4 regions of the Lysinibacillus irui genome follow, and region 4 is predicted to be linked to each of the others. Evidence: riboswitches for the same ligand, from Rfam matches in the RefSeq annotation. Region 4 holds a riboswitch; each other region holds the start of a gene.
What was found. Region 4 has a riboswitch for S-adenosylmethionine ahead of metA (homoserine O-acetyltransferase MetA). Riboswitches for the same ligand answer to the same signal wherever they lie in the genome.

Region 1: linked by a shared signal. The riboswitch ahead of OU989_RS19665 (bifunctional homocysteine S-methyltransferase/methylenetetrahydrofolate reductase) and the one ahead of metA (homoserine O-acetyltransferase MetA) in region 4 are both predicted to bind S-adenosylmethionine.
Region 2: linked by a shared signal. The riboswitch ahead of OU989_RS12355 (Na+/H+ antiporter NhaC family protein) and the one ahead of metA (homoserine O-acetyltransferase MetA) in region 4 are both predicted to bind S-adenosylmethionine.
Region 3: linked by a shared signal. The riboswitch ahead of OU989_RS07795 (YezD family protein) and the one ahead of metA (homoserine O-acetyltransferase MetA) in region 4 are both predicted to bind S-adenosylmethionine.

What each region holds. Positions count from the first base shown of each region.
Region 1 covers NZ_CP113527.1:3,906,690-3,914,803, reverse strand. The annotation lists gene OU989_RS19685 (YdcF family protein) at 101-1,117, shown strand; gene OU989_RS19680 (SEL1-like repeat protein) at 1,280-2,569, shown strand; gene OU989_RS19675 (globin-coupled sensor protein) at 3,118-4,410, shown strand; gene OU989_RS19670 (protoporphyrinogen oxidase) at 4,597-5,991, shown strand; SAM riboswitch class I at 6,091-6,190, shown strand; gene OU989_RS19665 (bifunctional homocysteine S-methyltransferase/methylenetetrahydrofolate reductase) at 6,279-8,114, shown strand, end outside.
Region 2 covers NZ_CP113527.1:2,433,522-2,441,635, forward strand. The annotation lists gene OU989_RS12335 (spore germination protein) at 1-1,319, opposite strand, end outside; gene OU989_RS12340 (cold-shock protein) at 1,569-1,769, opposite strand; gene OU989_RS12345 (hypothetical protein) at 2,244-2,408, opposite strand; gene OU989_RS12350 (VanZ family protein) at 2,831-4,252, shown strand; gene OU989_RS12355 (Na+/H+ antiporter NhaC family protein) at 4,336-5,571, opposite strand; SAM riboswitch class I at 5,711-5,818, opposite strand; gene OU989_RS12360 (LysR family transcriptional regulator) at 6,445-7,329, opposite strand; gene OU989_RS12365 (acetoacetate decarboxylase) at 7,460-8,114, shown strand, end outside.
Region 3 covers NZ_CP113527.1:1,607,221-1,615,334, reverse strand. The annotation lists gene OU989_RS07820 (hydantoinase/oxoprolinase family protein) at 1-1,290, opposite strand, end outside; gene OU989_RS07815 (formate--tetrahydrofolate ligase) at 1,782-3,461, opposite strand; gene OU989_RS07810 (cold-shock protein) at 3,675-3,875, shown strand; gene OU989_RS07805 (VOC family protein) at 4,287-5,072, opposite strand; gene OU989_RS07800 (flavin reductase family protein) at 5,230-5,715, shown strand; gene OU989_RS07795 (YezD family protein) at 5,808-5,963, opposite strand; SAM riboswitch class I at 6,033-6,129, opposite strand; gene OU989_RS07790 (DUF418 domain-containing protein) at 6,300-7,394, opposite strand; gene OU989_RS07785 (TetR/AcrR family transcriptional regulator) at 7,387-7,980, opposite strand; gene OU989_RS07780 (phosphopantothenoylcysteine decarboxylase domain-containing protein) at 8,085-8,114, opposite strand, start outside.
Region 4 covers NZ_CP113527.1:2,303,519-2,311,632, forward strand. The annotation lists gene OU989_RS11590 (hypothetical protein) at 1-215, shown strand, start outside; gene OU989_RS11595 (GerAB/ArcD/ProY family transporter) at 245-1,393, shown strand; gene metA (homoserine O-acetyltransferase MetA) at 1,434-2,369, opposite strand; SAM riboswitch class I at 2,469-2,578, opposite strand; gene OU989_RS11605 (nucleotide excision repair endonuclease) at 2,783-3,154, shown strand; gene OU989_RS11610 (hypothetical protein) at 3,381-3,551, opposite strand; gene OU989_RS11615 (TrmB family transcriptional regulator) at 3,612-4,394, opposite strand; gene OU989_RS11620 (TSUP family transporter) at 4,522-5,292, shown strand; gene panF (sodium/pantothenate symporter) at 5,335-6,780, opposite strand; gene OU989_RS11630 (YhdT family protein) at 6,780-7,043, opposite strand; gene OU989_RS11635 (short-chain dehydrogenase) at 7,266-7,820, opposite strand; gene OU989_RS11640 (class I adenylate-forming enzyme family protein) at 7,880-8,114, opposite strand, start outside.

The DNA.
Region 1 (8,114 bases), 1.6 Mb from region 4:
AAAACAAACGCTTCAGATAATTGGGCTCTATCAAAAAATTTGAACAAGTAGTGACAGATACAATGATTGTAAAAATGAAGTAATAGGAAGGGGTGAAGTGATGCTACTAACATTCATAATATTAATTTCAATATTTTTCCTGTTGTACCTAACAGAAAAAAGGCGCTTTCTCAATGTGGTAGCTCTTGGTTTGATAGGTGTATATGTTATTCGATTACTTATGATCCATTATCCGTTATTGCTGCCAAATGATCAGGGGATTATTTCAGAAATGGGGATATTTATTATATTAGCAAGCTTTCCTAGCATTATGTTTATTTTATCAATCGCCATGTTTTTCAATAGTAAAGTATTATTGGAAAAGGAAGGACGTAAAGTACGTAATTTAATGTTAGCCATTCTGGGGCTAAGTTTTGTTATGATGATGATATGGTATGTTTTCGTCATTTTTATTGAAATTGAAAATGTCCTTTGGCATATTCTTTTCTTCTATGCATTTTTGATTTTTGGCTATACAATGTTTTTATACACAAGTGTCCTAGCATATGCCATATTGTATCATTATACGCCGATACGCTATGAACCTAACTATATAATTGCTCTGGGCTCAGGGTTAATTGGTGATAGAGTGCCCCCTCTTTTAGCAAGTCGTTTAGATGAGGCGGTGAAGCAATATAAAAAGTATGGGGAAAGGCCTTTTATCATTGTGTCAGGTGGGCAAGGGAATGATGAAAGGATATCGGAAGCATTTGCTATGAAACAATACTTAATTAATATTCACCAAATTCCCCCTGACAAGATTCTAAAAGAGGATCAATCCTCTAATACAGAACAAAATATGTCCTTTTCGAAAAAGGTAATGGACCATCATGCACAAGGTGAAAAATATCGCTCTATTTTTGTTACGAATAATTTTCATGTGTTTCGTGCAAGTATTTATGCGAAAAAGGCAAAATTAGATGCGGAAGGAATTGGTTCTAAGACAGCCTTTTACTATGTTCCAAACGCATTCACAAGAGAATTTATTGGCTTATTAGAAATGTATAAATGGGCACACATTACAGTCTTTTTAATCATCACCCTATTCGTAGGCTTGCTATTGAGAGCGTATGTGTAACCAAAATTCAACTGTCTTCCATATAATAGTGGTAAGGCAGTTTTTTAGCTTGATTCAGCAATTTTTATTCTGATTGTGAAGCGGTAGTTGTGAAGGTGAGCTTTTCGAGCAAGTTCGAAAAAATTTGGACGTAATTGATAGAGCGTGCAAGGGAGGAAAATAATGTACGAGCAAATGTTAGTTAAGCGAAACAAAGAACGAATTGATTCTCTACAAAATCTGATACAAACAGAAAATTCATGGTTTGCTCAAAATATAAAATTACTTACATTCGCTGAAGTTAACCTAGCAGCCTTGCAAAAAATATTGTATCAAATAGTGAGGAGGCTATTAAAAGAACAGCAGCAACGCCATTTACAAATTGTCCAATCAGAACAATACCAATCAGTGCAGGAGAATGTATTAACATTGTTAGCGGAGTATGACGATGTGTTGCGTGAGGCCATACCACAGTCAATCTATATACTTGTTTGGCAAATTTCCTCGCTAGAAAAGCTAGCAAATCGTATAGAAGTAGTGGATGACGTGCTTGATATTATAGAATGGTACTTCCACCACCAAAATAATGAACAAGTTGCTATTTCAGAGGAAGAGGATTTGGATCATGAGGTCATGATTGATCTATATAAAGAGGCGGTTGAAGAACAGGACGCGGATGCACAGTATCAACTAGGTGAATATTACAATGCTAGGGAAGGTAATCATTTTCAGATCGAAAAATCATTGAAATGGTTTGAGTTAGCTGCGACTCAAGGGAATGCCGATGCACAATATATGTTAGGTAATTTTTACTTTGAAGGAATTGGAGTAGAAGAAAGTCATTCGATGGCCTTTTTATACTATGAAAAGGCGTCAATGCAGGGACATGCGGATGCTGCCAATAATTTAGCGGATATGTACTTTAATGGTGAAGGAGTAACGAAGGATTATACATTAGCAAAAAAATGGTTTGACTATGCTGCTAAAAAGAATGTACCAGAGGCCATGTTTACGCTAGGGATTATATATGAGCAGGGGTTAGGCGTGACTGTAGATATGGAGGCAGCATTCAATGCCTATAAACAATCTGCAGAGGCCGGTTATGTAGAAGCACAATATCTTCTTGGTGGAATTTATTTAGAGGGACGCCTAGGCCAAACGAAGGAGGTAAACCGCGCACTATTTTGGTATGAACGAGCTGCAGAACAATATCATGTAGATGCTTTTTATGATTTGGGGTATATATGGAGTAATGGGCTTGCAGGTATACGAAATATTGAAAAAGGCATTCATTGGTTTAAACAGGCTGCCCTTCAAGGGGATGCAGAGGCCAAGTTACAGCTAGGGCATATGTACAATAAAGGTGAAGGGATAGCTAGAAATCTGAAAGAGGCCATCAAGTGGTATGGACTTGCAGCAGATGCAGGCATTAAAGAAGCTTCGGAAATATTACAGGAACTTAAAAGTTTGTAAATTTTGTGTTAAAAAATATAGTGTCTTTGAATTATTTATACATCTGATTAACATGAAACTTTTGGTATATGAATAAACCTTTTAGTAAGTATATAGTTTTAGTTGTTTTAAGGGTAAAAATTATTAATATAGTGAAATTTATAGGGTGCCAGAAGAAATTTTAAAAAAATAAGCATAATAATCAAGAAATCGGGTAAAAAAAGCTACCAATTAATAGTGTGGTAGCTTTTTAATTGTTTTTTAAAGTGAATTTACTGTAGGGACTTTTTATACATTTTATGTAAAATATTGGGTGGTTAAAAATTGACAGCAAATTATAAAATGATTAAGGTATATGAGTGATTTTGAAAAGGTACATATGCAAAAATCTACTGTTTGTCATTCATAGTGTTTGAAAGGGAAGTTTTTTTCAATAAACTTGGAAAAATGTATATGGTTATGCCAAGACGTTATGGATAGGTATTTTTTCATTAATCTATCAATATGTTAAAAGGTATTTGATGTTTCTCGGCCTGCTGAAAGTAAACAGAATGAAAGAGGGAAGATGTGTGATTTTTCAAAAACAGAGAAAGACGAAGGTATTGGATCTACAGCAATACACAGTGAAAATGGATTTGTCTAATCGCCAATCAATGGCGAAGCAAATTGAAATGCTGAACTTAACGGAGCAAGACTTACAATATTTAAAGGCTTTCCAGCCATATGTTATGGACAATGTAGATCACATCGTAAACCGCTTTTATAACATGATAGGAACAGAGCATCATTTGGTAGATATTATTAGTCAACATAGTTCTGTAGAAAAGCTTAAAGTAACGTTACGGAAGCATATTATCGAAATGTTTAATGGAATAATTGATGAGGAGTTCTATCTAAGGCGTGTAAAAATTGCGAAGGTACATGTCCACATTGGACTAAGAACACAATGGTATATTTGCGCATTCCAAGATTTATCTATTTCATTTATTGATTTAGTTGAAAAAAATATAGAGTATCCTTATGATCAGTTCAATACAATAAGAGCTATATCGAAAATTTGTAACTTTGAGCAACAGCTCGTCTTAGAAGCTTTTGAAAATACTGTTGAAGAAATGAAAGAAAGCATGGAGCATGAGAGAGTCGCAATTGAACAACAAATTGTACGTTCTTCTGAAGAGCTTGCCACAATCTCTCAGGAAACCAATCATTCTTTTTGCTGTCTCAGCAAGCAGTCTGATGAGATTAAAAAATTGGCCAAAAAATCGCTTGATGTATCGACTTTAGCTGAAAATGAAGCACTTGCAGGACGGGAACGTTTAAAAAATCAATCACAAAATATGCATAATATTATTCATTCACTTTATGATATTGAAGAAAATATAGAACAATTATCAGGTATGTCTAGAGAAATGGAGACAATCATGAGTGTTGTTACTACTATTGCGAATCAAACTAATCTGTTAGCTTTGAATGCAGCTATTGAAGCGGCTCGAGCTGGAGAGGCGGGAAAAGGATTTAGTGTAGTAGCAGACGAAGTTCGAAAGTTATCTATTCAAACAAAAGATTCGGTAACAGCGGTTGCTTTGTTATTGAAAAAAACAAGCGAACGGACTGAGAAATTAGAGTATTCTTTGACGAATATTCAAGGAGAAGTAGCGTCTGGTGAGGAAAATATGTTGCAAACAGAAGGCCAGTTTACGAGTATACTAGATGCCATGACTGAAGCAAAAGAACAAAATGATTGCATGGCAACAAAAATACAAGCAATCGTAGGTATATTAGGTGAGTTAGGGACATCATTTACAGAAGTAACGAATTCGGCAGAAAAATTAGCGACCTTTGCGCAAAATTTAAAAGTATAGACGGTTAGTATTTACTACAATGTATTAGGCGTAATTAACACTATAGTACCTATTAATATATATGTTGGCTAGAGCTATCTCCTAAAGGGATAGCTCTATTTTTGCTAAATTTGTAAAGGGTTGAATGCAATTTTCAATGAAAATAGGTTTATACTGTAGAAAGAACTAATAATAGGGGCGGTTTATATGAAAACAGTTGTTGTATTAGGTGGCGGAATTACAGGATTATGCACAATGCATTACTTACAACGTCAAGTGAAGGAGAATAATCTAGATGTTCGTCTAGTACTTGTAGAGAAAAATACATATCTAGGTGGTAAGTTACATTCGGCATATGAAGAAGGATTTATTATGGAAACAGGTGCTGATTCTATTGTCGCTCGCCATAAAGGTGTTATGGAGCTAGTGCAGGAGCTTGATTTTGAAGATAATCTAGTTTATAACGAAACCGGCATTTCTTATATTTACACAAATAATGAACTACATGCTATTCCAGCTGATTCTACATTTGGTATTCCAATGAGCTTGGCATCCTTAGAGGAAAGCACATTAATATCAGAGCAAGGAAAGCAGGAAGCATTAAAGGATTTGACATTACCAAACAAAGGCTTTACAAAGGAAAGTTCAATTGGCGAGTTCTTAACCTACTATTTAGGAGAGGAACTAGTAAAAAACCAAATTGCACCAGTTCTAGCAGGTGTGTATTCAGGTGATTTACATCAGCTTTCAATTGCTTCTACTTTACCGTATTTAATTGATTATAAGAATGATTATGGAAGTATCATTAAAGGTTTTGATGCGAACCGTGAGCAATTTGTTAAAGCTGCCAATAAAAAATTTATATCATTTAAAAATGGTTTAACTTCTTTAATCGATCGACTTGAGCAAACATTAACCAATGTTGAAATTATCAAGGGTGTCGCTACTTTACATGTTCAAAAACAGGAAGACCGCTATACAATTTCATTAGCAAATGGTGAAAATATCGGAGCAGATTATGTTGTGCTTGCACTACCGAATGAAGCTGTTCAAAGCCTCATGAAGGACGAATCATTAAACCGTTATTTTAATCAATTTACTACTGCGTCAGCCATTACCATATACTTAGGCTTCGATGTACCAGACGCGAAATTGCCAGCAGATGGAACGGGCTATATTGTCTCTCATAATTCTAACGTTACTTGTAATGCAGCAACTTGGACAAGTCGTAAATGGAAGCATACATCGAGAGACAATAAATTACTTGTACGACTCTTCTATAAGAGTATTAACCCAGCGTATGAACAACTACGTACCATGACTGATGAAGAATTGGCAACCGTTGCTTTAGAGGATGTTCGAAAGAGCTTGGGAATAGAAGAGGATCCAACCGTAGTAAATGTAACAAAATGGATTGATCAAATGCCTAAATACGACTTAGCTCACAGAGAAGCGTTACAAGGGTTGCTTCAGGAACTGAACAAAAACTATCCAAATTTAGCTATAGCAGGCTGTTCATATTTTGGTGTAGGTATCGGAGCTTGCATTCAAAATGGGAAAAAAATTGGTGAGGAGCTTGCAGAGGAACTATCCAGTTTCTAAGATTTTAAGTTAAAAATTACTTTGTTACGTGAAATACTCTTGACTCATTCGTCAGTAAACGATATGATTCTTTTAATTATTTAAAAAATTCATACTTAATTCTTATCAAGAGAAGCAGAGGGACTGGCCCATTGAAGCTTCAGCAACCAACTTATTGTCAGGTGCTAAATCCAGAAGACCGTTGAGTCGAAGATGAGAAGGAACAACAATGCTGAATCGTTAAAGCCTTCTTTTTTATGAAAGAAGGCTTTTTATTATACAGAGACATAGGAAGAGAGGCTAGTTTTATGGGATTGCTTGAGAAGTTAAACACGCATGTATTGACGGCGGATGGTGCAATAGGCACAGTTCTTTATGGCTATGGATTGGAATATTGCCATGAGGAAATGAATGTGCAGAGACCAGAGTTAATTGAAAAGATTCATAGAGAATATATTGCGGCTGGTGCTGACATCATTCAAACGAATACGTACGGTGCAAATGCCATCAAATTAGCTCGCTATGGATTAGAATCACGCGTTCAACAATTTAATGAAGCAGCTATTACAATTGCTAAGCGAGCAGCTGCAGATGGAGGTCAATTTGTTTTAGGGACAATAGGAGGTATTCGTGGTATCCGAAAAAGTGATGCAACACTAGAGGAAATATTAGCGACTGTAGAGGAACAAGCAAGTGTTTTACTTGCAGGAAATCCAGATGGCCTCTTACTTGAAACCTATTATGATTTTGAAGAATTAACTGCAACATTAAAAATGTTACGTGCAAAAACAATGTTACCAATTATTGCACAAGTATCTATGCATGAGCCTGGTGTTTTACAAAATGGAATGTCTTTAAATAATGCTTTGCATGAGCTAGAAACACTTGGTGCAGATATCGTTGGTGTCAATTGCCGGCTTGGCCCACATCATACAATACAAGCATTTGAAGGCGTAGAACTTCCTGAAAAGGCATTTATGTCAGCTTATCCGAACGCTTCACTTCTTGACTTAGAAGATGGGCGTGTCGTTTATGAATCGGAGGCTGATTATTTTGGTCGAGCAGCAGTAGAACTACGTGATCAAGGGGTACGCTTGATTGGGGGCTGCTGTGGTACGACACCAAAGCATATAGCGGCAGCAAAAAAATATTTAGAGGAGTTATCACCCGTTCATGAAAAGCATGCGAAACCTGAAAAGATTGAGGTCGTTCGAGAAGCAGAGCCTCCTAAGTATGAGCCTCTTCATGAAAAAGTAAAACGTGAACGATCTGTCATTGTAGAACTGGATACACCTAGACATTTAGAAATTGATGGATTCCTTGAAGGAGCAAAACAATTGTATGATGCTGGCGCAGATGTAGTCATGATGGCAGACAATTCTCTAGCCTCTCCTCGTATTAGCAATATTGCAATGGGAGCATTGTTGAAGAATACACATGGCGTACGTCCTCTAACACATATTACATGTCGAGATCGTAATTTAATCGGTCTGCAATCACATTTAATGGGATTAAATGCTTTAGGAATTCATGATGTCTTAGCTGTTACGGGTGATCCAACAAAAGTTGGGGACTTCCCAGGTGCGACAAGCGTTTATGATGTCTCCTCGATGGAGCTAATCCAATTAATTAAGCAGTTAAATGAAGGGGTCTCTTTCTCTGGTAAACCCCTTCGAAAAAAAGCAAATTTTTCAGTGGCTGCTGCATTTAATCCAAACGTTCGTGTGTTAGACCGTGCTGTGGCACGTTTAGAAAAGAAAATCGAACATGGTGCAGATTATTTTATTTCACAGCCAGTGTATACGAAGGAAAAAATTGTGGAAATTTACGAGGCAACAAAGCATCTACAAGCACCGATATATATTGGGATTATGCCCGTTACGAGTTATAAAAGTGCAGAGTTTTTACACCACGAGGTGCCTGGCATCAAATTATCAGAAGATGCCTTAGCAAGAATGAAGGCTTGTGGTGAAGATAAAGAACGTGCAACAGCTGAGGGTATTGCCATTGCAAGGGAATTAGTAGAGGTGGCTGCGCAATATTTTAATGGTATTTACCTTATTACACCTTTTTTACGCTATGATGTGACACTAGAGTTGATGAAATATATTGAGCAATTGGATGAACAAAAAAAAGGAGTAAGT
Region 2 (8,114 bases), 130 kb from region 4:
AAATCAGTTGGTTTACGTGGTATAGCAGGTGTCATGAAATTAGTGCCTAAAGATTTTAAGCTTAGTAAATGATGGATTAGCCATGCAAGGGCGAGCATTTGTCCAAACAAGCCAAACAGTCCGGCAGATAAGATAAAAATATATCGTACAAATCGACTTGCATTACTCATTAAAAATATAGGGGGAAGAAAGGATAGTAACGCTGATGTAGCTACTAATACAATAAGAATATTACTTAAAAGACCAGCTTGCACTGCAGCTGTTCCAATAACTATACCGCCAACGATACCGATTGTTTGCCCTACCTTTGTCGGCATTCGAGAACCCGCTTCTCGTAAAACTTCAACGATCAGTTCAATAAACAACACTTCTATAAGAGGTGGAAATGGAACTTTACTCCTCGATTCCTGAAGATTTAATAATAATTCATATGGTAAAATTTCCGGATGAAAAGTTAAGGCTGATATATACATCGGCGTAATCATGATTGTAAGGAAAAAGCCAAAAAAGCGTAACATTCTTAATAATGAAGCCGTCGTCCATCGGTTATAATAATCCTCAACCGACACAAACATCTCAAAAAATGATGTTGGACAAACAATCGCAGTTTGGCTATTGTCTAGAAAAACAATAATTCTGCCGTCAATTAAATAGCGACAAACACTATCGGGTCTTACGGTCATGTAATATTGTGGAAATGGTGAAAAAGGATTGTCTTCAATTAGTTGTTTCAAGACTGAGACATCAGTAATTAAAGGATAATCAATTTGATCGATTCGATTTCTTAAATTCTCTAAATTTTTCTCATTGACTATGTTTTCCATATACATAATAGAAATTTTTATATTTGCCTCGGAACCAATGATACGGTTTTCATTTTTTAGCATAGGGCTTTGAATGCGCCTACGCAGTAAAGAAATATTCGTTTCTAACGATTCAGTAAAGGCATCCTGTGGGCCAATAACAGTTGATTCTGTTTCTGTGTTAGCAATTGCCCTGGTCGGTGCACTATAAGTATCAACACTTACCAATCCGTTCGTTTCATGAAAATATAAAAGCGTTTGCCCCGCATTTAATTTTTTGACAGCTTCACTAATTTTCTTTGAATCCACATATTCAGAAATTTGATGTATTTGTTTAATATTATTGGCTAAAGGGATATAAACCATCGTTTGAATGGTCATCTTTTCCACTAAAGAAGAAAAGTAAATAACCGTCACATCTCCTTCTTCAGTAGAAGTCATTTTAAATTTAACATCATCTACTTCGTAAGTTTCCTGTTTTAGTTTAGCAATTATTTGCCAAGCTGCCTCGTCCATCCAAACGATCCCCCTTTGCTCAATTTTCTTTTTAGTTTATCTGGTTCTTCATGTAATTATGCTAAAAAATGAAAGCTATATATATAAATAAAATAAGAAAACCCATTGCCAATTAAGGCAACGGGCTTGAATTACGATGACATTTAAAATTTAACACATCTTACTAAACAATTTCTGAACAAATTTCTCTGAAATAAAAAAGAAAACCACTCTATAACAAGTGGTTTTCTTTCTTCATTCATTTAAGAATTAAAGTTTTACGATGTTAGCAGCTTGAGGTCCGCGTTGGCCTTCTTCTACTGTGAATTCAACTTTTTGGCCTTCTTCAAGTGATTTGAAACCTTCACCTTGGATTGCTGAGAAGTGAGCGAATACGTCTTGTCCGCCTTCTACTTCGATGAAGCCAAAACCTTTTTCTGCATTAAACCATTTTACTGTACCTTGTGTCATAATCAATGACCTCCATTTTAAACTTATTAAATAAAATCATAATACTTTAAAAAAAAACACATACTACAAAAAGTATTAATCAAAAAACGAATACTCTTTGTAATATGTGAATTCATTGTTTGTTTACGCACGATTTTATTAACTTAACTATATAACAAAAAATTATATTTGTCTAGTCCAAACGTAAATTTTTTTAAATTTGGTCTTGGAAACCAATTTGGTTAAAACCTTTGATCTTGTCTAATTAAAGTGATTTACTAAAAATTCACAACATAAAAGGGACATTTTTTTGTATAAGTAGCCTTTTTTTACACAAATTAATAGGGAGTGTATCGCACGCACTTATTTGGTTGTGACGCTAGTTGACCGTCACAGCCTCCCCATTTGTTACTTAGGGTCACTTTAAAGCCCGGTGACCCTAAATTATTTCTTCACCTGTTGAAGCAAAGAAAAAAGCATCTCTTTTAAAGATGCTTATTGAGACAATTCTTCAGATGAAGTTTTTTCAAACTCTAATATATGTCCATCTATTTTTGCTTTTTCTTGTTCCTCGATAAATTCTTCTTTTAGTTCATCAAGTCTGGAATTATGTGTTTTTTGATAACCCGGAAATAGATTGTAATCTACTGGTTTCCCCATAAGTTCACCTCTTATCTCAGTTTTTATTTTATTATAGGGTATATTGATATTTTCTGACAATTGTTTATACTCTTTTTGATTATATGGACTGACAAGACACTACAACTGAAGCCTTATAAATCATTGATAAATATACATAATGGCCTAGGAAAATATTATTTGAATACTATGATTTCATTAAACCTTTATTAATATAAATGTCACTATTAAAATAAAAACACTCATTTGACGTTTCTATAAAATAGGTGTTCAAGATTACCCCTCTCCCCTCCCCATATATGATGAAAAAATCTTAAGAAATCTTCATAAATATTCTCAATAATTATTAATAATTGCCATTTACAATAATGAAGGTCGACAGTCAACACATGTTTTATGTGTGTGGACCATGAACAGAATCAATTAGTTGGGAGCGTTTTATCTTGGGAGTAACAGAAATTATTATTAATATTCGAATTTTAATGTTGCCCGTCATCATTATTATTGGCATTGAGTTTTTGCTTATTGCCCTCTATTATTTCGTTTATTATAAAAAACAACCATCCGAACGAAAAAAACTAAGTATTACTAAAATGATGCTTGGCGCACTCTTCATTGGGTATATCGTATTTGTATGTGAGCTAACGATTATTGGACGTGGTTCTTCTCATTTCCTAGAGATGAATCTTCAACCATTCAGTGGTTATATCGATGCCTGGAAAAAATACTCGTTACGTGATCTTCAAAATTGTATTTTTAATATATTAATGTTTGTGCCGCTTGGGATTTTCTTACCCTTACTTTTCTCTAAATTTAAAGCTTTTAAGAGGCTTTTCCTTGTAGTCGTATGTGCTACACTTTCAATTGAAACATACCAAACACTTACAGGAGCAGGGATTTTCGAGCTTGATGACTTATTCAACAACTCACTTGGTGGGGTTATCGGATACCAATTATACAGACTAGGGGCTTCTATTGTTCATCACAAAAAAGTAAAAATAAAAAGTCTTGTTGGAACTTTGGCTATCCCTCTTATCATGGGATTGATTTTTATTGGGATGTCATTGGTATATGCTCAACAAGAATTTGGACATCTGCCAATAAACGCTTATACAAAATCCAATATGTCAGGTGTTCATGTATCTACTTCATTGCAATTAGACTCAAACCCTACTGTTGCGCCCGTTTATAAAAAAATTATTTATAATGAAGAAGTTGAAACATTGTTGCAAGATAAATTAGGGTTATCGGAGTTGAGTGCAAAGAATTATAAAGACGACCGAGAAATTTTATTGCAAGACAAAGCAGGTATGCAATATACATTATTTATAAGTTCAATGGGGAATTGGTCGTTAACAGCGAATAATTATTCGCAGCAAGCGACATCGACTGGTCAGGAACACTTGATTGATAAGGCGAAGGCATTGATGGACGAACTTTCTATCCTCCCTCAAGAAGCAGAGTTTTCTGTACTGGAAAACGGGGAATTTGAATGGAATCTTCCAGATCGTCCCGATTTAAATGTCGACTATTGGTATGGGGATGTAGTTCTTGATCTTACACAAGATGGACGTGCATATTCATTAGCCTATAATGTTCAAAGAAATCAATTTACACGGGAAGTAGATATCTTGTCCCCTGCTGAAGTATATGAGCAAATAAAGAATGGAGAATTTCCTCAAATAAAGTATAATGCACTCGTTACAGAAGAAGAGCTGGTTCTAAAAAAAGACGATCAGCTTGAAATTGAATTAATCGAGCTAACGTATATGTATGACACAAAAGGTTTCTATCAGCCAGTATACAACGTTTCTGGAACATTAAACGGAAACAACTGGTTTACACTAATACAGGCAAGAAAGTAATCCTTCTAAATCTAAACCATTACTTTAAGAGATGAAAAAGACCAGCTAAGCTAAAATTTTGCTTTGCTGGTCTTATTTGAGCTTTAGGCTTTCTTTTTTGAAGGGTATCCGATAGAAATAGCTATCATTCCGCAAATACCAATAAGAATGGGATAGATCGAGTATTGCAGCATACTTACTGGTGATATTTTGGCCACGCTTGCGGCAGCAAGGAATTGAGCCCCATACGGCAGAAGCCCTTGGACTGTACAGGAGAAAATATCTAATATACTTGCGGATTTTCTTGGCTCAATGTCATATTGTTCAGCAATATTTTTAGCAAGTGGCCCAGCAATTAATATCGCAATTGTATTATTAGCAGTAGATAAATTCGTTAAACCCACAAGGCTAGCAATGCCGAATTCAGCACCCTTTTTCGATTTAATTCTACTTGTCGCAAGGTGCAGCAAAAAGTCAATGCCTCCGTTAAACTTAATAACCTCTACCATTCCAGCTATTAATATGGCAAGAAAGGCGATTTCATACATACCGGACATGCCTTCTCCAATCGTTTGCAGAAGGCTCATCAAGTGATAGCTACCATCTACTAAGCCAACAGCACCTGAAAGGACAATCCCTAGTGCCAGCACAAGGAAAACATTCATCCCAGATAACGCTAAAATGATCACTAAAACATATGGTACAATTTTAACCCAATTATAGCTTACATGCGCCACTTGTGCTGTTTCACCCATTGAAATGATTGCTAAAATAATGCTCGTTACAATCGCTGCTGGCAATACAATCCAAAAATTAACCTTAAACTTATCCTTCATTTGTGCGCCTTGTGAACGTACGGCAGTAATGGTTGTATCTGAAATAAAGGATAAATTATCACCAAACATTGAGCCACCAACAACAGCCGCCATCACTAAAGCAATAGAAAGGTCTGTAAGATCACTTATTCCAACGCCTATTGGAGCTAATGCAACAATCGTTCCCACGGATGTACCCATTGAGAGGGAAATAAAACAGGCAATGATGAACAAGCCCACAACCAGTAAGTTTTGCGGAACGACCGATAAAGCAAAGTTAACAGTGGAATCTACTGCCCCCATACCTTTTGCAACCTCTGAAAAGGCCCCAGCCAAGAGAAAAATAATAACCATCATCATGACATTTAAATTCCCTGCACCTTGACAAAAAATATCAACTTTTTTCGTAAACGATTCTTTTCGATTCATGGCTAGAGCCACAGCACCTGCAATGGTGATAGCAACAATGACAGGAAAGGCATAAAAATCACCTGTAATAACCCCAGAACCAATAAATAATATCATAAAAACAACAAATGGGATCAGCGCCCATGGATTCTCTTTCTTCACTGTTTTACCTCCAAAAAAATTAAAATCAGCCTTTTTCCATAAAAAAAGGCCTCATCTTGAATGAACAAGAAGAGGCCTTATATTGAAAATACACCTCTTATCTATCAAGTCATTTCTTGCTGGATTTGGCACAGTAACTTAATGACTAAGTTCCGCTGCCGAGATTTCATCGGGCCAGTCCCTCCATCTCTCTTGATAAGAAGAAAAAATATTATTTTTTTGACACAATATTAAAAGATTAAAATAAAAAATTAATATTTGCAACAAGTTTTTTCTTTAACTTCTATACGTACATAGATTTTCCGATTAATCTTAGAAGAAATCTGCTTATTGTAGCTGATTTTGTGTATTACTGAATAACGCCGATAGCGGATATTCCATCTTGCTCCTCGGGTATTCATCCTGCTTCGCGGGTATTTCACCTTACTCCGCGGGTATTCAGCCTTGCTCCGCGGGTATTTCGCCTTGCTTCGCGGGTATTCAACCTTGCTTCGCGGGTATTCAGCCTTGCTCCGCGGGTATTTCACCTTGCTCCGCGGGTATTCAGCCTTGCTCCGCGGGTATTCAGCCTTGCTCCGCGGGTATTTGCCTGCTAAATAATAGAATATAATCCCAGGTCGCTTATTGTGCAACTAACAAAAAACCAGGTGCTCTTCTAAGAAGAACGCCTGGTTTTATTGTGAAAGTGAATCTTACTAACTTACTTAGTTTTGATTCGTTATAATACTACGCTAAGTTGAGGCAATGAACAAGTTAAAATATTTTCCAACAAAATTTTAGGGAATTTTTATGTTTTTTCGAGCATTTCAGGAACCCGTTTCAAAGGTATTAAATTTTGTAGTGCTCATTATTTTCTTTAAAGTAAGTAATAATAAAGTCCCGTAACTGTTGAACGGCAGCTGACGAGATGGAATTTTTTACCCAGGACAGACCTACTGTATACGTTGGATGCATATTAGCTATTTTTACATAATGTAAATTGAACTTTCTACAAACCGATATGGGCAACAAGGCTACACCCTGTTCCAGCTGGATAATTTCTGCCAGGAGGGTTGAATCTACTTCATAGTTTTTGATAGGCATAAATCCCGCTCTTTCACAAAGTGACGTTGTAAAACGGCTATATTCTGCATTGTTGGCTAAGGAAATAAAGGATTCATTTGCAAACTTAGCTAGAGAAACCTCTGATTGACCAGCCAATGGGTGATTAGAAGGCAACACAAGTACTACATCCTCTGCCACAAGCACACAGGTTTCAATTTCTTCATCAATGATTGGAGGGCCAGCTATGCCCAGATCAATATCCCCTTTCTTTAAATTTATACGTATATCATCCCTTGTCTCAATTCCCTGTTGAATTTTGGCATGAGGAAAATCATTAATATATTGACTAATTAGTCCAACGAGAAATCGGGTATTTGATATGGCTATTTTAACTGTACGAGCATTGATTTCATCAAGTGATTGAATATCCATTTTTGCATTTTCTAGTTCGATAAATACCTTATTAACATGCTTGAGCATAATCTGTCCTGCAGCACTTAATTCAATATTTCTTCCTTTTCTATGAAATAATTTTGTGCCTAGTTCATCCTCCAGACGTTTTATAGTCAAACTTAAGGATGGCTGTGCAATATTTAACTGTTGAGCCGCCTTCGAAATATGCTCTGTATTTGCTACTGTTTGAAAATACTTCAATTGTAAAAGTTCCATTTCGCTTAAGCCCCCTAATTCATTTATCTAAATAAATATATTTATATCTTATTATGTATTAGACGCAATGTAAAATCCGCATTAAAGTAGTTATTGTAAGAAGACAAAGTTGAAAGAATGGTGGTTTTTCATGAGAAAAGATGAAGTAATGAGACAATTCACAACACCGTTGGATGCAGGTGCTTATCCCATTGGACCTTATCGCTTTTATAACCGTGAATATTTAAATATCGTCTATAAAACAGATATGGAAAAACTTAAGAAAATTGTTCCAGAACCATTGGAAGTGAAGGAGCCCTTTGTCAAATTTGAAATCATGAAAATGCCAGATGTTACAGGGCTAGGTTCTTATACAGAGTGTGGTCAGGTCATCCCTGTTAGCATGGATGGTGAAGAAGGTGATTATTTACATGCAATGTATGTTGATAGTCTCCCCGCCATTGCCTCTGGTAGAGAAATTGCTGCGTATCCTAAAAAATTAGGTAAGCCTAGTTTATTTGTAGATTCTGATACATTAGTTGGTCTCTTAGATTATGGTTCATTAAGAGTGGCTAATGCAACAATGGGATATAAACATTTCCCACTGGATCATCAAGAGGCACTGAAAGAAATTATCAAACCCAATTATATGTTGAAAAAGATGCCTGGTTATGATGGACGACCAAGAATTTGTGAGCTAGTGAGAAGTGAAATTACGGATATTAAAATACTGGGAGCATGGTCAGGTCCAGCGAGACTTGAACTTTTTGCCCATGCACTTGCCCCAATGGCTGATCTACCAGTGT
Region 3 (8,114 bases), 700 kb from region 4:
AATCGAAATCAACTTTAGTGCATTAAGCATATTAGAATTTGCAATATCTAAAATGCCTTGCGCTGCTTCCTCCGCTGATACATTAAATGGTTTCGCAATTGCTTCAACAAGAGCTTCCTCCACTTTGTCAATGGAAACAGGATTATCAAAGTTTTCTAATGACAATCTTCCTAAGTACACATTCGCATCTGTAATGGTCGGCTGTGTATTTCCTAAGCCGTATGCCACTGGTCCTGGATTGGCACCTGCAGAATCTGGACCAACTTTTAATGAACCGAATTGGTCTACACGGGCAATTGAGCCGCCCCCGTTGCCGATTTCTACAATATCCACAACTGGCGTTTTAATTGGATAGCCAGCAAATTTTTCATTTCTTTCAATATAGTAATCTGTTGTGACATTCACTTTGCCATTTGTAATAAGGGAGCATTTAGCTGTCGTCCCACCAACATCAAAAGCGATGATATTCGATTCATTTAAAAGTTGGCCTAATTTCGCTGCCCCAAACATACCTGCTACAGGACCTGATTCAACTAGGTTAATTGGTAGCTCCATCGCTTTATCAAAGCTTGTTGTACCACCATTCGATTGCATAATTTTTAAATGATCTGTAATACCAATCGTGCTTAATTTCTCCTTTAAGCTTTTTAAATACGCATGTGCAATTGGCTTAACATAAGAATTTAATACAGTTGTATTTGTTCTTTCATACTCACGGTATTCTTTAATCGTTTCACTTGAAAGAGTGATATACACATCTGGCCAAATTTTTAAGATTTCTTCTTTTAGCTGTTGCTCATGAATCGGATTTTTATAGCCATGAATCAATGAAATGGCTATCGCCTCTACACCCAATTCCTTAAATTTACGAACGATTTCACCGACTTCCTCGGTATTAAGCGCTTTCATAACATTTCCTTTAAAATCAATTCGCTCATCTATTTCTTGTCGTAAGTAACGCTCTACAAATGGTTCTGGCTTTTTATATTTAAAGTTATATAAGTCTGGTCGATTACCACGGGCAATTTCTATTACGTCACGGAAGCCTTTTGTTGTAATTAACCCGACTACGCCCCCTTTTCTTTCCGTCAGTGTATTAATAATAACAGTTGAACCATGAATAAAAGATTCAATTAGAGAATCCTCCGTAACATGACGTCCTAATACATTTAATATGCCATCCTCAAAGTGACCAGGTGTTGTATGTCCCTTATCAAAATGAAGATTACCTTTTTCATCTGTGAAAACTAGGTCGGTAAAAGTACCGCCAATATCTGTTGCGATTTTCAAGACTTCATCCCTCCGTGTTCCTATAATCGGAACAGTGTTCCGAATTAGAATTAAGTAAATTATATTTAAAAGAAAAAGAAAATTCAATGTATTTTTTAAATAAAAATTCATTTGACAATTATCTTCTATTGTAAAAATCCGCTCTTTCTTTCCAATAACAGAGAACTATTGATAAAAACTACCAAACACATTTATATAAGGAAACTTCTCTTGTTTTTTTATGCAAAAAAAAGATCCTAGTTTTTTACTAGAATCTTAATGTTTCGAAAAAATAATTTTTATTCATGGATTTGCAGATGGAATACACTAATAAATGACAGAGTAAAAAATAATCTCTAGACGATTACCTTAGACATTGAAGTGATTCCATTAGTAAGCTATCCAATTCATGATTTAAAGCCTAAAGGTTTGTGGGTCGTAAAAAACCCCGTAGAAGTTAGATTAGGGTCTAACTTCTACGGGGCAGTTAAATTTTTGAAAGGAGAGTAATGTTAGAACAATCCCACCGCATGTCCTTCGCTATCAACATTCATACGTAGCGCAGCCGGTGTTTTTGGTAAACCTGGCATTGTCATAATATCGCCTGTTAGACAAACTAAGAAGCCAGCACCAAGCTTTGGAATAACTTCACGAATGGTAATGGTAAAGCCTTCTGGACGACCGAGTAAACTTGGTTGGTCTGATAGGGAATACTGTGTTTTTGCCATACAAATCGGAAGAGAGTCCCAGCCAAATTTTTCGATTTGGGCGATTTGTTTTTTGGCTTGATCAGTAAATTGCACATCTTTCCCACCATAAACTTTTTGCACGATTGTACGCACTTTTTCTTCAATAGACTCTGTGACATCATATAAAGGAGAGAAGTTGTTATCTTCTTCTAGCACAGCTAGTACTTGTTCAGCTAGAGCTAAACCACCTTTACCGCCTTCTTCCCAGACATTTGTACGTGCGATACGAACATCATTTTCTTGACACCAGTTAAGAACGGCTTCTAATTCAGCCTCTGTGTCCGTAATAAAACGATTTAATGCAATAATTGGTTCAACGCCAAATGTGCGAACTGTCTCCACATGTTTAGCTAAGTTTTCAATACCTTGTAAAAGGGCTTCGACATTTTCGCCAACAAGCGCTGTTTTCGGAACCCCACCATGCATTTTTAAGGCACGAATCGTAGCTACGATAACAACGGCACTTGGCTTAAAGCCAGCTTTCCGTGCTTTAATATTCATGAATTTTTCAGCACCTAAATCAGAGCCGAAGCCTGCCTCTGTCACCACGATATCCGCTAGCTTACGAGCTGTTTGTGTCGCCATAATGGAATTACAGCCGTGAGCGATATTGGCAAATGGACCACCATGAATAATGGCAGGTGTTCCTTCTAATGTTTGTACTAAGTTTGGCTTGAAGGCATCCTTTAATAATAAAGTAAGAGCACCTTCTACCTGTAAATCTCGTACAAAGACTGGCTCACGCTCGAATGTGTAGCCAATCACGATACTAGCGATGCGTTCACGTAGATCCTCAATACTTGTTGCTAAACAGAACACTGCCATGATTTCGGAGGCTACCGTAATATCAAAGCCGTCCTCACGAGGCATGCCTTGAACTGGTCCCCCTAAACCAACGACTACTTTACGTAGAGCACGATCATTTAAGTCCATTACACGTTTCCAAATAATGCGTCGTGGATCAATGTTTAATGCATTTCCTTGATGGATATGATTATCAATAAATGCGGATAAAGCATTGTTGGCTGTTGTAATCGCATGAAGGTCACCAGTGAAATGTAAATTAATATCCTCCATTGGTATTACTTGTGCGTAACCTCCGCCAGTTGCGCCACCTTTTACTCCCATTACTGGACCTAATGATGGTTCTCGTAAAGCGACCATCACCTTCTTATCTAATTGATGAAGGGCATCTGCTAGTCCTACAGTCACTGTCGACTTTCCTTCACCTGCTGGGGTCGGACTAATAGCAGACACTAATACTACTTTTGCATCCTCGCCCTGAGCTGTAATTTTTAATGGGTCAATCTTTGCTTTGTAGCGTCCATACTGCTCAAGAGCATCCTCTGGAATACCCGCAGCTTTGGCAATTTCCGTAATAGGTTTGATCACTGCTTGACTAGCGATTTCTAAATCTGATAATGGTTGATTTTTCGTTGTCATTTGGCATCCTACTTTCTATGTTGTTCATTTCCATTATAGTCTTAATTGTGAAAAAAAAGAAAGCCAGATATGCAAGCATTTCGACAATCAATTGACATCTTTGTTCAATTCATGTATGTTCTAAGAGAAAATGCAATTTTTTCACATTTTCTCAATGAGAGCACAACTTATTTAACTTTATTTTACATTCAAGCGCATTGGAGGCGAATGCTTATGCAACAGGGGATCGTAAAGTGGTTCAATAATGAAAAGGGTTATGGCTTTATTGAATGTGATGATGGAGAAGATGTATTTGTACATTTTACGGGCATCCAGGAGGAAGGCTTCCGTACACTTGAAGAAGGTCAAAAGGTATCATTTGATGTGGTAGAGGGTAATCGTGGACCTCAAGCATCAAATGTTGTGAAATTATAACGGTAATGGACTATTAGCTTAGTTCCAAATGGACAGCGGAGCAGGAATGAAATATTCCTTCATCCGCTTTTTTTATTACCAATGGTGGCCCTTTGCAAATTTGATACTAAGTATGTGAAGCATATAGCATGACAAAAGGGAATTACACTTGAAATAATTTCAAAAAAGCTCTAAGAAAACTGCGGAACGAAGGGCGGCACTCCTGCGGGAAAAGCGGAAAAGTCGAGATCCTGGACTGAGCGAAGCGAGGGAAGCAGCTCGACCTCACCCGCGGAAAGCGTCCGTCCATTGTGGAAATCAATAGCTTAGCTTTATTTCATTGTAAAAGAAAAAAGACTGTAGGCAAACTCAAAATTCATCGAGTTTGTCTACAGTCTGAATCCACTTCAGCATATGAAGTGGATCTTGTAATTATCGATTAATCCAATAAAAAGCGCCAGGACATACTAATGTTTCCTTTGTTCGATGAGGATCTTTTAATGTCACACCAAATGGCCCTTCTTTTATATGACCAAGTGTCATAGCTACTGCAACCTCTTCCTCATAAAAATCCAATCGCATATTCGGGAGCTGTAACGAGATGAACTGCTCATGTTGCACAGGCTCTGGTAGCTGCAATACCTCCTGCCATAAACGAACTGTTCTTCGTATATCCTTGACATACAATTGGATTGATTCCATTGTAATCGCTTGTTTTGTATCAATAGCACCGCTTGTCACTAATTGTGACAGACGTTCCTCATCTTCCTCTGCCCATTCAATTAAAAATGGAAAATCAATGAGAAGATCTGGTTTGCCAAAATGGAGAAGCTTCCACTTCACAACAGTGCCATCCGGTCTTGTTCGACTGCAAGCATCCGGCCCATATACATCATAACCTAATGCTCGTAAGCGTTGACCCTCTTCCTCAATTTTTTTGGTACGCAAGGCTATTCGTGAAAATCCTTGGCGCTCTTGATCACGTTTAAACGTATAATGTAAGGAATATGGGTATTGTGCCGCCTGCTCAAATAAATCACGATCATAGATAGCAATTTGTTCAATATAGCTTAAGCCAAAGTAGCTTAACGTATTATAAGTCCCCCACATCGTGTGCTGCCCACCATTCACTGTGTGGACATTTCGTTTATTGAAGAAAACCTTTATATTTTCTGGTGATTCCACTTGGTGAACCAGGTGATCAAAATATAAAGTCATGGCAATTCCCCTTTCTTTCCCCATTACCTTTACCTGTATGTTTAATTGGTTTAAAATTTACTCAAGAAAAGGAGTTACTAGTAGGATATGAAAAAAAAGTTCATTTTACCTACTTACTCCGTGAACTAATTTATATTAATAAAGAGGTGATATTTGAATGACAGATCAAGTAGCTGCTTTTAAATTGGCATTAGGTAATTACCCTACAGGCGTTACAGTTGTCACAACAAGTCATGAAACAAAACCTATAGGCTTAACCGTCAATTCCTTTGCATCTGTTTCAATCGACCCGCTCCTTATTTTGTGGTCACTCGATAAAAATTCTCAGCTTCATTCTTATTTTACGAATGCTTCTCATTTCGCGGTCAATATTTTAGCAAGCGACCAAGAACATTTATGTACACTATTTGCCAGTAAAATCCCTGATCGTTTTGCACAGGCACAGTGGTCCACTTCATCTTTAGGTCTACCGATTTTACATGATACAGCAGCTATTTTACAATGTAAAACGTTTCAGCAAATAGATGCTGGCGACCATACCATTTTTATTGGGCATGTGCAAGACATTACAAACGGGCAAAAAGAACCGTTACTATACCATCGCCGTCATATTGGGCAAATACCAAAAAGCTTTTATAGTTAATTTTTTAGACAAAAAAAAAGGGCCACTTGTAAGCAAAGGAAATCCTTCATGCTTATTGGTGGCCTTTTGACATCGTTCAACTGAAATCAATGTTATTTTTTCTGCGGAAATCTCTGTTTTTCAAGCCTATTAATTTGCACAATGACACCATCTTGGATCGTAATATGCACTTCACCAAATTCAAGATTTTGAATTGCCTTGGCAATTGCCTCTAATTTTTTATCATCTACCTTTACCGATTGAGCCATACGATACACCCCTTCTTTATCATTCTTGTTGTACAAAAGAGGCCAACGCATCAAACTGATTGATAGCCCCTCCTATCTCTCAGATACCACCTGTTGGATTTGGCACCTAACTTTTCGGTTGCCGAGGCTTCATTGGGCCAAGTCCCTCCACCTCTCTTGATAAGAGTACTGCGTTTCTTGACAATAATTCTATAATTCTACTATACGAATGTCAATATAAAATATTAGAAAACCTAGCTGAATACTTTGTAATATAAATCTTCTACATTTGAATGAGTCGATATGAATGTATTTTATGCCTAATCAGTAGTAAATAGATGGCTACTCTCTAACTTTTTAATTGGACCATTTTCTTATAAGCTTTTCAAGTGGACCTCGTTGATGGATAGTGCTCCACCATACCGAAAAAAACACACAGCCTAAAAAATAACAGCATGCATAGAGCATCGAAAAAGCGACTGTAGGATTGTTTGCTAAATCGAAAACTTCTAACACAGTGATGCCAATAAAGACATGGCCAACATAGTGTGTTAAGGACATTTGACCCGTTTTAATGATTGCTTCTATTACTTTATTTTTGAAAGTTTCTACAAAATACATACAACCTACTATTATCACAATAGCCGAAGCCGAATTTGATAGAACATACATTATATTTGGTGGAATCGGTCCTGTATCAAATAAATACAACGCACTATCATGATCTAAGAAATATTTTGTCGAGAAGTGAATAATCACCTTTGAAAAAATTTCTATAATCACTCCTAACAAGATACCTACCGTAACTAATTTCTTTCTTAATGCCCTATTGGTTAAATCTAAGGTACCTACAATCATCCCAATGAGAAAAAAAGATATCCATGGAAAAACGGGATGGTAGCCATTAAACAGTAAATTTCTCATAAAACCTTCTACCGTCCAAAAATCTATATACTCTAATAAAATATATTTTGGATGCCACCCAACTAGATAATTGAATTGGATTTGTAGCCATTGGGAAACGATTATCACCGCACTAATTGTAAAAAGCATGGTTTTCTTTGAAGTTGCTATCAACAAAGCTGCAAGAAACATATAAACACCGTAATAATGTAAAATATCTCCCGTCCATCCGACCACATATAAAACCATCCCAACAACAAACAAAAAAAGAGCACGCTTCCATAAAGTTAACTTACTTTGGCGAATAAGAATTGGGTCCTTTGCTTCCCTTGCTTTCCGCGTCATCAGCGCAGTCCCTATTCCTGCTAGAATGACAAATAGTGCAGAGGCGCGCCCCTCAAAAAGACTTTGCAATTGAATGAGCCATTGTGAACCATTGGCAGTTGAACCTGAAATAACGCCAAAGTTTACAATAAACATACCTAACATTGCTAATGCTCTTGCAAAATCTAAGCCCTCAATACGACGATGACCAAGTTGCTTATTCATCTTTTCCCCCTTGAATGACGCTATGTACTGCCTCCCTCCAAATAGCCTTATAGTTCAATTGACTACCAGTTAACATAAAATTGCCAATATTATCATAGAGCATGGCTAACATGTGGGCTTTCGCTTCTATGTTGGCATTTTCATCTAGCACCTCTAGTTGCACTGCGTATTGAAAAATATCATAAAATCTTGCTAAATAATCTGATTGAAGCTCTAATAACTGTTGCATGTAGTGGTCGTCGCGAGCGGCTAATAACAAATACTGACTAAATATTTTATTAAAATAAGGATCTTTGTCCTGTTCATCAATTGACTTATAGCCAATCTTCAGTAATTTCTCAATGAAATTGCTTGGAGATAGCTCCTTGTAATCAACAACGATATCATATTGAATTTCTTTATAAAGTTCCTCAAACAAAAAAGAAATTAATTGATCCTTTGATTGAAAATAGTAATAAATAGCTGGTTTTGATATGCCGACCTCTGCTGCAATCATAGCTAAGCTCGTTTTCTCAAATCCTTTTTCTGCAAACATCACATAGGCAACTTCTAAAATTTTTTGAAAGGTTTGTTCTCTATTTCCCATAAGGGCCTCCTTTTTTACCGACCGTTAAGTAAATAATATACGAAGATCCAATTTTTCACAACAAAAAAACTGTGCAGAAGTAAACCCTCTCCACAGTTCTCCTTTTAATCCCCCTGTAAACAGTCCATTAGAGC
Region 4 (8,114 bases):
TCTTGATCATCTCGGTCATCGTAGGCATTATTTTTATTCCAAAACTAAAAAAACAACAGGATACAAAGGGCATTGTTGTGTTCTCCATTTTGTTACTTATTGGTACGGCTTTAAATATGGCAATTGCCCTTAAAATCCATATTCCGAGCCCATTAGATTTAATAACATTTATATTTACACCGATTAGAGATTATATTTTGTCATTAAGCAAATAGAGAGAATGACTAAAAAAGGAAGGGATTCGATGGAAAAGGAAATCATTAGCTCAAGACAGTTTACAATTATTACCCTCCTTTATTCAATCGGTACAGCTATTTTAATTATTCCCGCTAGCATCACAAGTGCCGCTAAGCAAGATTCGTGGATTGCTGCCAGCATTGGGGTCATCCTCAGTTTACTGGTTATTAAATTATTTATGACGCTAGCCAACCAAACACCTTCTCTTAATTTTATTGAGGCAAACGAAAAAATACTCGGACCCTTTTTGGGGAAATTCACAGCCATTTGTTTCCTGATTCTAACCTTTCTTTCCGCTGGAGAATTACTCTATTTTATCGGGATATTCATGAAAACAGAAGTGATGCCGGAAACACCGACCATGGCGATTGCCTTGCTGTTTATTATTATCATTATGTATGCTGCCTATTTAGGCATTGAAACTTTTGCGCGGTCTGCAGAAATCCTCTTTCCGTTATTTGTCTTTATTTTTATTTTTTTTGTTGTCTGTATTACCCCTCAGATTACGTTTGAAAATATTCAACCTGTACTCGAGGCAACAAAATCATCAATGTTTTATAGTATTATTCGTTTTATGAGTATTTTTTCCTTTCCATTAATTGTGTTATTAATGCTTTACCCTGCTGCGGTTAATGTACAGCAATCCGCGCAGAAAGGGTTTTATATTGGGACCATCTTAGGTGGATTTGTTTTAGTGACATTGATTGTGCTATCAATTCTTGTACTAGGTCCTGAAAATACGGCTTCTAGAACCTTTCCAAGCTATGCCTTAGCACAAAGAATATCGATAGGGAATTTTTTGCAGCGGATTGAGATTATAATGGCCTTTATGTGGATCTCATCCATTTATATTCGAACTTTTATGTATTTCTATACGACCGTTGTCGGCCTTGCCCAGATTTTAAAAATCAAGGATCATCGGCCTCTCATTATACCGATGGGGCTAATTGTTATTGGGCTTTCTCAAATAGTTCACCCAAACATTGTCCATTCGAACAAATATAATAATGAAATTTGGCCAATCTTTTCTTTTTTCATCACCATTCTATTACCGATCCTTTTACTAATTGTGGCGATTATTCGCAATCGCAAAGCGAAAGCTGAAACGAGCGAAATGCCCAAAGCAGAAACAAGCAATGACAATCAAAAAGTCTAATTTCTTTTAAATTAGCAAGAAATTAGACTTTTTATTTGAATCAAATATGATACTCAATTTCGTCAACAAAATCCCATTCATATGGTGTTTCTTGGTATACATAATAGTTCAACCAGTTCGAGAATAATAAATGGGTGTGGGCACGCCATGTATTAATAGGCTCTTTAGTTGGATCATCGTTTGGAAAGTAGTTTACGGGAACGGCGATATCAAGGCCCTTAGCCACATCACGACTGTATTCATCGGCTAGTGTTGTGGCATCATATTCCAGGTGACCTGTAATCATAATGTTTTTATTATCTTTTGATTGTACGATAAATACCCCTGCATCCTCCGAATAAGATAATAAGCGTAAATCTGGATGATTGCGTACATCGTCAATTGACACAGACGTATGGCGAGAATGAGGAGCGGTAAATAAATCACTAAAGCCCCGCACTAAATCTACCGTTAAATCGGTAATGACATGGGAATAGACACCAGAACATTTAGCTGAAAGCTCTACCTTTCCAATTCCATAGTGGTGATACAAAGCAGCCTGTGCTCCCCAACAAATATGTAATACGGATGTCACATTCTCTTTGGACCAATCCATAATTTCTGAAATTTCTTGCCAATAGTTGACCTCTTCAAAAGCCAATTTTTCTACTGGCGCCCCTGTAATAATCATGCCATCATAGCGTCGATGACGAATTTGGTTGAATGTCGTATAAAATAGCTGTAAATGAGATTTACTAACATTTTTTGATTCATGTGTGGCAGTGTTTAAAAACGTAATATTGACCTGTAACGGTGTATTCCCTAATAACCGTAATAATTGGAGTTCTGTTTTTTCTTTTTCCGGCATTAAATTTAAAATTAATATATTTAACGGACGAATTTGCTGTGTTTTCGCACGATCCTCTTCCATCACGAAGATTTTTTCCTCACGTAAATGTTCTCCAGCTGGTAAATTTTTCGGAATATTAATTGGCATCTTGCGTTCCCCTCTCTGTTTTCGCTCTCTTTTTCTAAAAATTAAAAAATCCCCCTCATTCCATACGAGATAGAATGAGAAGGATTTTTTTCACGTCCACTCTTATCTCTCAAAGGAATATCCTTTGTTGGAATTAGCACCTTTCTAACACATGTTAGAGGTTGCTGAAGCGTCATAGGGCCATATCCCTCAGCTTCTCTTGATAAGATTATTTAATTACCTTGAATTGTAACATGAACTAGTTAGAATATCAATAATTCATAGAATATTTTGTGATTCGCTATGCATGTTCTTTGTCCATTTGAAGTACACTAAGCTTGCTGTTAGTGGCTTTTCGATATTTAAAATTTATGGTAAACATGCCGTATTTATGTTACCATATAGCTTTAGTAAGAGAGAGGAACGTGAATAGTTTGATTAAAATTGAATTTCCAAAACCAGATGTAGTTATCCGTCAACGTGAACAAGAAGTAAAACCAGGTGATGTGCCAATCACACCTTATTTTGGCTTTATTGATTTCCATAAAATCACACGTGATAAAGGCGGCATTTTCTTATTCTATAATGACAAGAATGAGCTATTATTCGTTGGGAAAGCTCGTAAAATCCGTCAACGTATTAAAAAGCACTTTGAGGATAATGTATCACCGATGAAAAACCACCGTGATGAAGTGTTCAAAATTGAAGTCTATGAAGTAGAAGATCCAATGGAACGTGAAATTTACGAAACATATGCCATTAATACGTTCCGCTCCAAATACAATGTTGATAAAGTCTTTTATTAAGACAAATTACAAAAAGCCGAAATCTCATCAAAGTGAGATTTCGGTTTCTTTTTTCACAGGATGGTCATACGATCGATGGGTGTGTTTTGCTTGTTGATGAAGACCTCAATAAGGTTCTGTTCAGGGCTTTTCGATATTTTAAAAACATATGGTTGGGCCTCTTTTCGTTGCTCGCTGCCTTCATTAAGATGAATGATAAGTCTATTTTCCTCTACTTCCATACTTGCTAGTACATTCCCCTTTGAATAATAGACGAGATAATACGTCGCGTCATTTCATACAATAATTGAATATTGTCCTGAGAAACGATGTTTTTCTGAATATGTTCTGGTACGATAGGTAGTTCACGAATGCTGAGTGTAGTGGTAGGTGGCGTAGCATTACACGCTGCTAACATTAGTAGACACCCTAAACCTAGCAACACTAATTTATTCAGAATGCTCCCCTTTTCTCATCTTTATTCTAAGAAAAAACCTTTTCGCTCTTTCGCAATCCAATCCTCAAGCTCCTGATCATCGCGTTTTACTAGTCTATTGATAAGGACATCATGCCAAATATAATCCTCTAACAAATAGATATGGACAGGGTCATTAGTGATGAAGGCCGTTTCTTGCGCGGAAGGCGAGTGACCATAAATCATTTCCTGACCATCTACCGATAAAATAAACCAATGTGGAGTAGACGTTTTTTTCGTATAGTGTGTGGCCCTATGGCGGTCAATAGTCGCTAAATGTTCCTCTACATACAGTGTAATGCCATGCACAGGAATACGCTGTGACACTTCTTGAAGGTCTTGTCGTAGCGCATCGTACATATCTTCCCACATCGACAGAATCACTTTTTTCTTTGCTTTTCTTAAAAGTGACTGACAGTAATTGAGGATGGACTCCTTGCCCTTTAGCATCACGACTTTATGCTCCACTTCCTGAACATTTTCCTCTAGCTTTTCTAATTTCATACTTATCGACGAAAAATTTGATTGCCAGCGCTGCTCCATTTGCTGTAAAAATACGGACACGGGCATGGCTGAATAGGTCGTTTGTTCTGCGGTCTCTTCTTTCAACACGATCCCTTTTTCTACAAGGATATTTAAAATATCATACACTCTTGCACGCGGTATGCCAGAATTTTTGCTGACCTGATAGGCACTAACATGACTTTGTTGAACGAGTGCCGTATAGGCTTTTGCTTCATATTCTGTAAAACCCATATCTTTCAACTGGGTGATTAATTCCTCCATGTAATCCCTCCATTATCTTTATTATAGGCTACTGTTGTGAAGATTTGCCAATAAAAAAGTTAGGGTTTACAGCAGTAAATAAATTAGTTACTATTTCAGTAGTAACTAATTTAGAAGAGGTGTAATCATGGTTTTTGATGTCGATGTACATATTATCATTCTATTAATATCATTTGGATTTCTGGCAGCTTTTGTCGACTCGGTAGTTGGAGGAGGCGGATTAATTTCATTGCCGGCTCTACTGTTTGTTGGTCTTAACCCAGCGGCTGCTGTTGCCACTAATAAACTAGCAGGGGCAATGGGCTCACTAACATCCTCTATTTCCTTCTACCGTTCTGGTCAGCTGGAAATTCGCTCTGTCCTTAAATATTTTCCTCTAGCATTTATCGGATCATTATGTGGTGCATGGACTGTCCATCTCATCAACCCAGCATTACTAAAGCCACTAATGTTAGTCATGCTGGCAGCAGTGGGAATTTATACAATCTTTAAAAAGGATTGGGGTGCTGTCTCTACTGTAAAAAATTTATCTAAAACTCATTTATTTTTATTTATGCTGCTGTTATTTGCTATTGGTTTTTATGATGGCTTTCTTGGTCCTGGAACAGGCTCCTTTTTAATCTTTAGCTTCCTGCTGATAGGCTTTGATTTTTTAAAGGCAGCAGGCAATGCGAAATTTTTAAATTTAGCGAGTAATGTAGCTGGTGTGTGTATGTTTGCTTACTTAGGGCAAATTCATTATGTATATGGTTTAGTCATGGGGATCGCTCAAATTGGTGGAGCAATGCTCGGCTCAAAAATGGCGATTCAAAAAGGAAGCGGCTTTGTTCGTACGCTTTTTATCGTGGTGACGATGACATTATTAGCGAAAAACGCCTATGATTTTATGATGCATTAAATTAAAACACGCCACAGAATTGTAATCTGTGGCGTGTTTACTTTAAATCATTAATTGTTCATTTTTAAATTTATGACTAGTGGCAAGACTCACCATAACAAAAATAATGAAGGATGCCACAATTGGCAGCGTGACTGTATGCATACCAAAGATGGAAGGATAGAAGCGATCAATGACAATGTACAGGGACATGCCTGTAATCATCGAAGCAATTGCACCATATTTGTTCGCCTTCTTCCAATACAATCCTAGGACCACGGTCCAAATAAAGACTGCCTCCAGCCCACCAAAGGCAAATAAATTCAACCATACTAATAAGTCTGGTGGATTTAGGGCAAAGATAATGACCGCTAATCCAATGACCGTTGTGACAATAAAGCTTGCACGCTTAATTTCTGCATCACTTGCTTTTGGCTTCATGTAATTTAAATAGATGTCTTTCACAACTGTGGAGCTAACAAGCATGAGCAGTGCATTAACAGTAGACATCGTAGCGGCCATCGGTGCAGCTAATACAATCCCTGCTAAAAATGGCGGTAATACCTTCAACGTTAGAAGTGGCATCACTTTATCCCCAATATCAATACCAGGTAGGACAGGTCGAGCTAATACACCAATTAAATGCATACCAAACATGATTGTCCCAATCGCAATCGTACCTATAATGATGGCTAAATGCATACTTTTTGAATCTTTATAGCTCATCGCACGAACTGCTATTTGTGGGAGTCCTACGACACCCACACCGATTAAAATCCAAAATGTCGAGACATAAAGTGGTGTTAAATCTCCCTGTGCGCCAAAGGGTGATACAAAATCCGGATTTTCAGCGACTAGTGAGGTCATAATATTATCGATACCACCACCTGCAATAATTGTGCCAATTAATAAAATAACTGTACCAATAACCATAATCGTGCCCTGGACTGTATCCGTTAAAGCTACTGCTCGGAAACCTCCAATAATAACATACACTAACACCGAAATAGCAAAAATAAACAGTGCCGTTGTGTAGCTTAAGCCTGTCAAAGATTCAATTAAACGTGCGCCCCCGACCCATTGTGCCATCATCGCAGAAAATAAAAAGACAATAATACTGATGGCGGATAAAATCACTATGACATGGCTTTTGTAGCGCTCTCGTAAAAAGTCAATTAATGTGATGGCCTGGTAACGACGAGCTATGATAGCGAATTTTTTACCTAAAATCATGAGGACAAAATAACCCGCCGGAAGCTGTGCCATCGCGAGTAATACCCAGCCAAGGCCTTTTGTATAGGCTACACCTGGCCCACCGATAAAACTACTTGCACTACCATATGTAGCAATCATCGTCATCGCTAGAATGAAGCCACCCATTTCACGACCACCAAGGAAATACTCCTGAAGGAACGAATTAGAGGAACGGATATGCTTATTAGCCCAAATACCAATCCCAAAAATAATAATTAGAAATAATAGCAAAGGAAATACAACTTGCCAATGCATTAATGATCCCCCTCCTCATCATCAAATGGTACCTCTTTGAAAAAGAGTTTCATGACAATCCAGATGAGCAGGATCATAAAGCCTGTCCCTGCGATACAGCTATAGAAAAACCAGGCAGGAAAACCGAATACATACGAATAATTAGCTGGATCTCCTCCGCCTAATCCATAGGCAAAGCCAAACCAAATCGCAAAGTTGACAATGACTAGTCCAATCCCAATAAGCGCCTCTCGATGCGCTATTTTAAAGCGTTGATCTTTCACATGACAATCCCCCTAACCTACTCTATTTTACTGATATGTTGGTCTGATGGGAAGTGTAAGAAACGTTTTTTATCCTATGTAGTCTCGAAGCTATCAATACTTTTGGATTTTTCAATAGGGTTCCAGCAAACACCCAATCGTCAATAACGAAATTCAACCGCTCTAAAAAATAAAAACCCTCGTCTATCGAATGAGACGAAGGTTTTTAGGAATGGTATTTGCTTATGACGGACGTTTTTCCCAAGGCTCCATCGTTCCCACAGTATGGAGTAACCGATCATGCTGAATGGAATCAATGACACCTTGTGATATTTCCTCATTTGTAAGCCACCTTGAATGACTATCTTCAATTTTAAAGCCAAGTTGAACTTGATGGTATTGTAGGGCATCAAGTTTATCGATTTGCCCTTTAGCTTCAATAAGATTTGCACGACTCCCCAAGACATGAAACAGTTTCCATGATCCGCCTTGCCATTGTGAAATTTCACTTGCTATGCGCTCTAATGTACTATCAGCATATGAATGAATCCAAGCAATTACTAATTCAATAGGTCCATTTTGCTTCATCGTTTCTCGTATTTTCTTTAATAACAAGGATTCATCCCGATAATCTACTAACAAAGGGGTTATCATGGATGAGTTAGTAGCCTTGTTTAGCAAACGTTCCATCCGATGGGCATTCCGTCCAATGACTGAAACATGATAACCATTATTCACTAACCATAGGGATGTGTTAGCTAACATCCCTGTTCCACCAATAACTAATGCATGTGTCATCCATTTATCCCTCACTTCATTAAGATTTAAAGAAATGTGAGAGTCGCTAAGCTACTTATTTACTTACAGTTCGGTGTATCGACAAGTAGTTGCAATGCCTTTTTATCAATTTTGCCAACACTTGTTTTAGGTAATTCATCTAGGAAAATGATTTGTTTTGGAATTTTATAGCGTCCTAATTGCTGGTGACATAGCTCATTGAGTTCATCTAAAACAGCAGTAGTTTGGTTTTGACAGACAATAAAAGCTGTTACAATCTCACCCCAATAGTCATCCTCTACTCCAATCACGGCA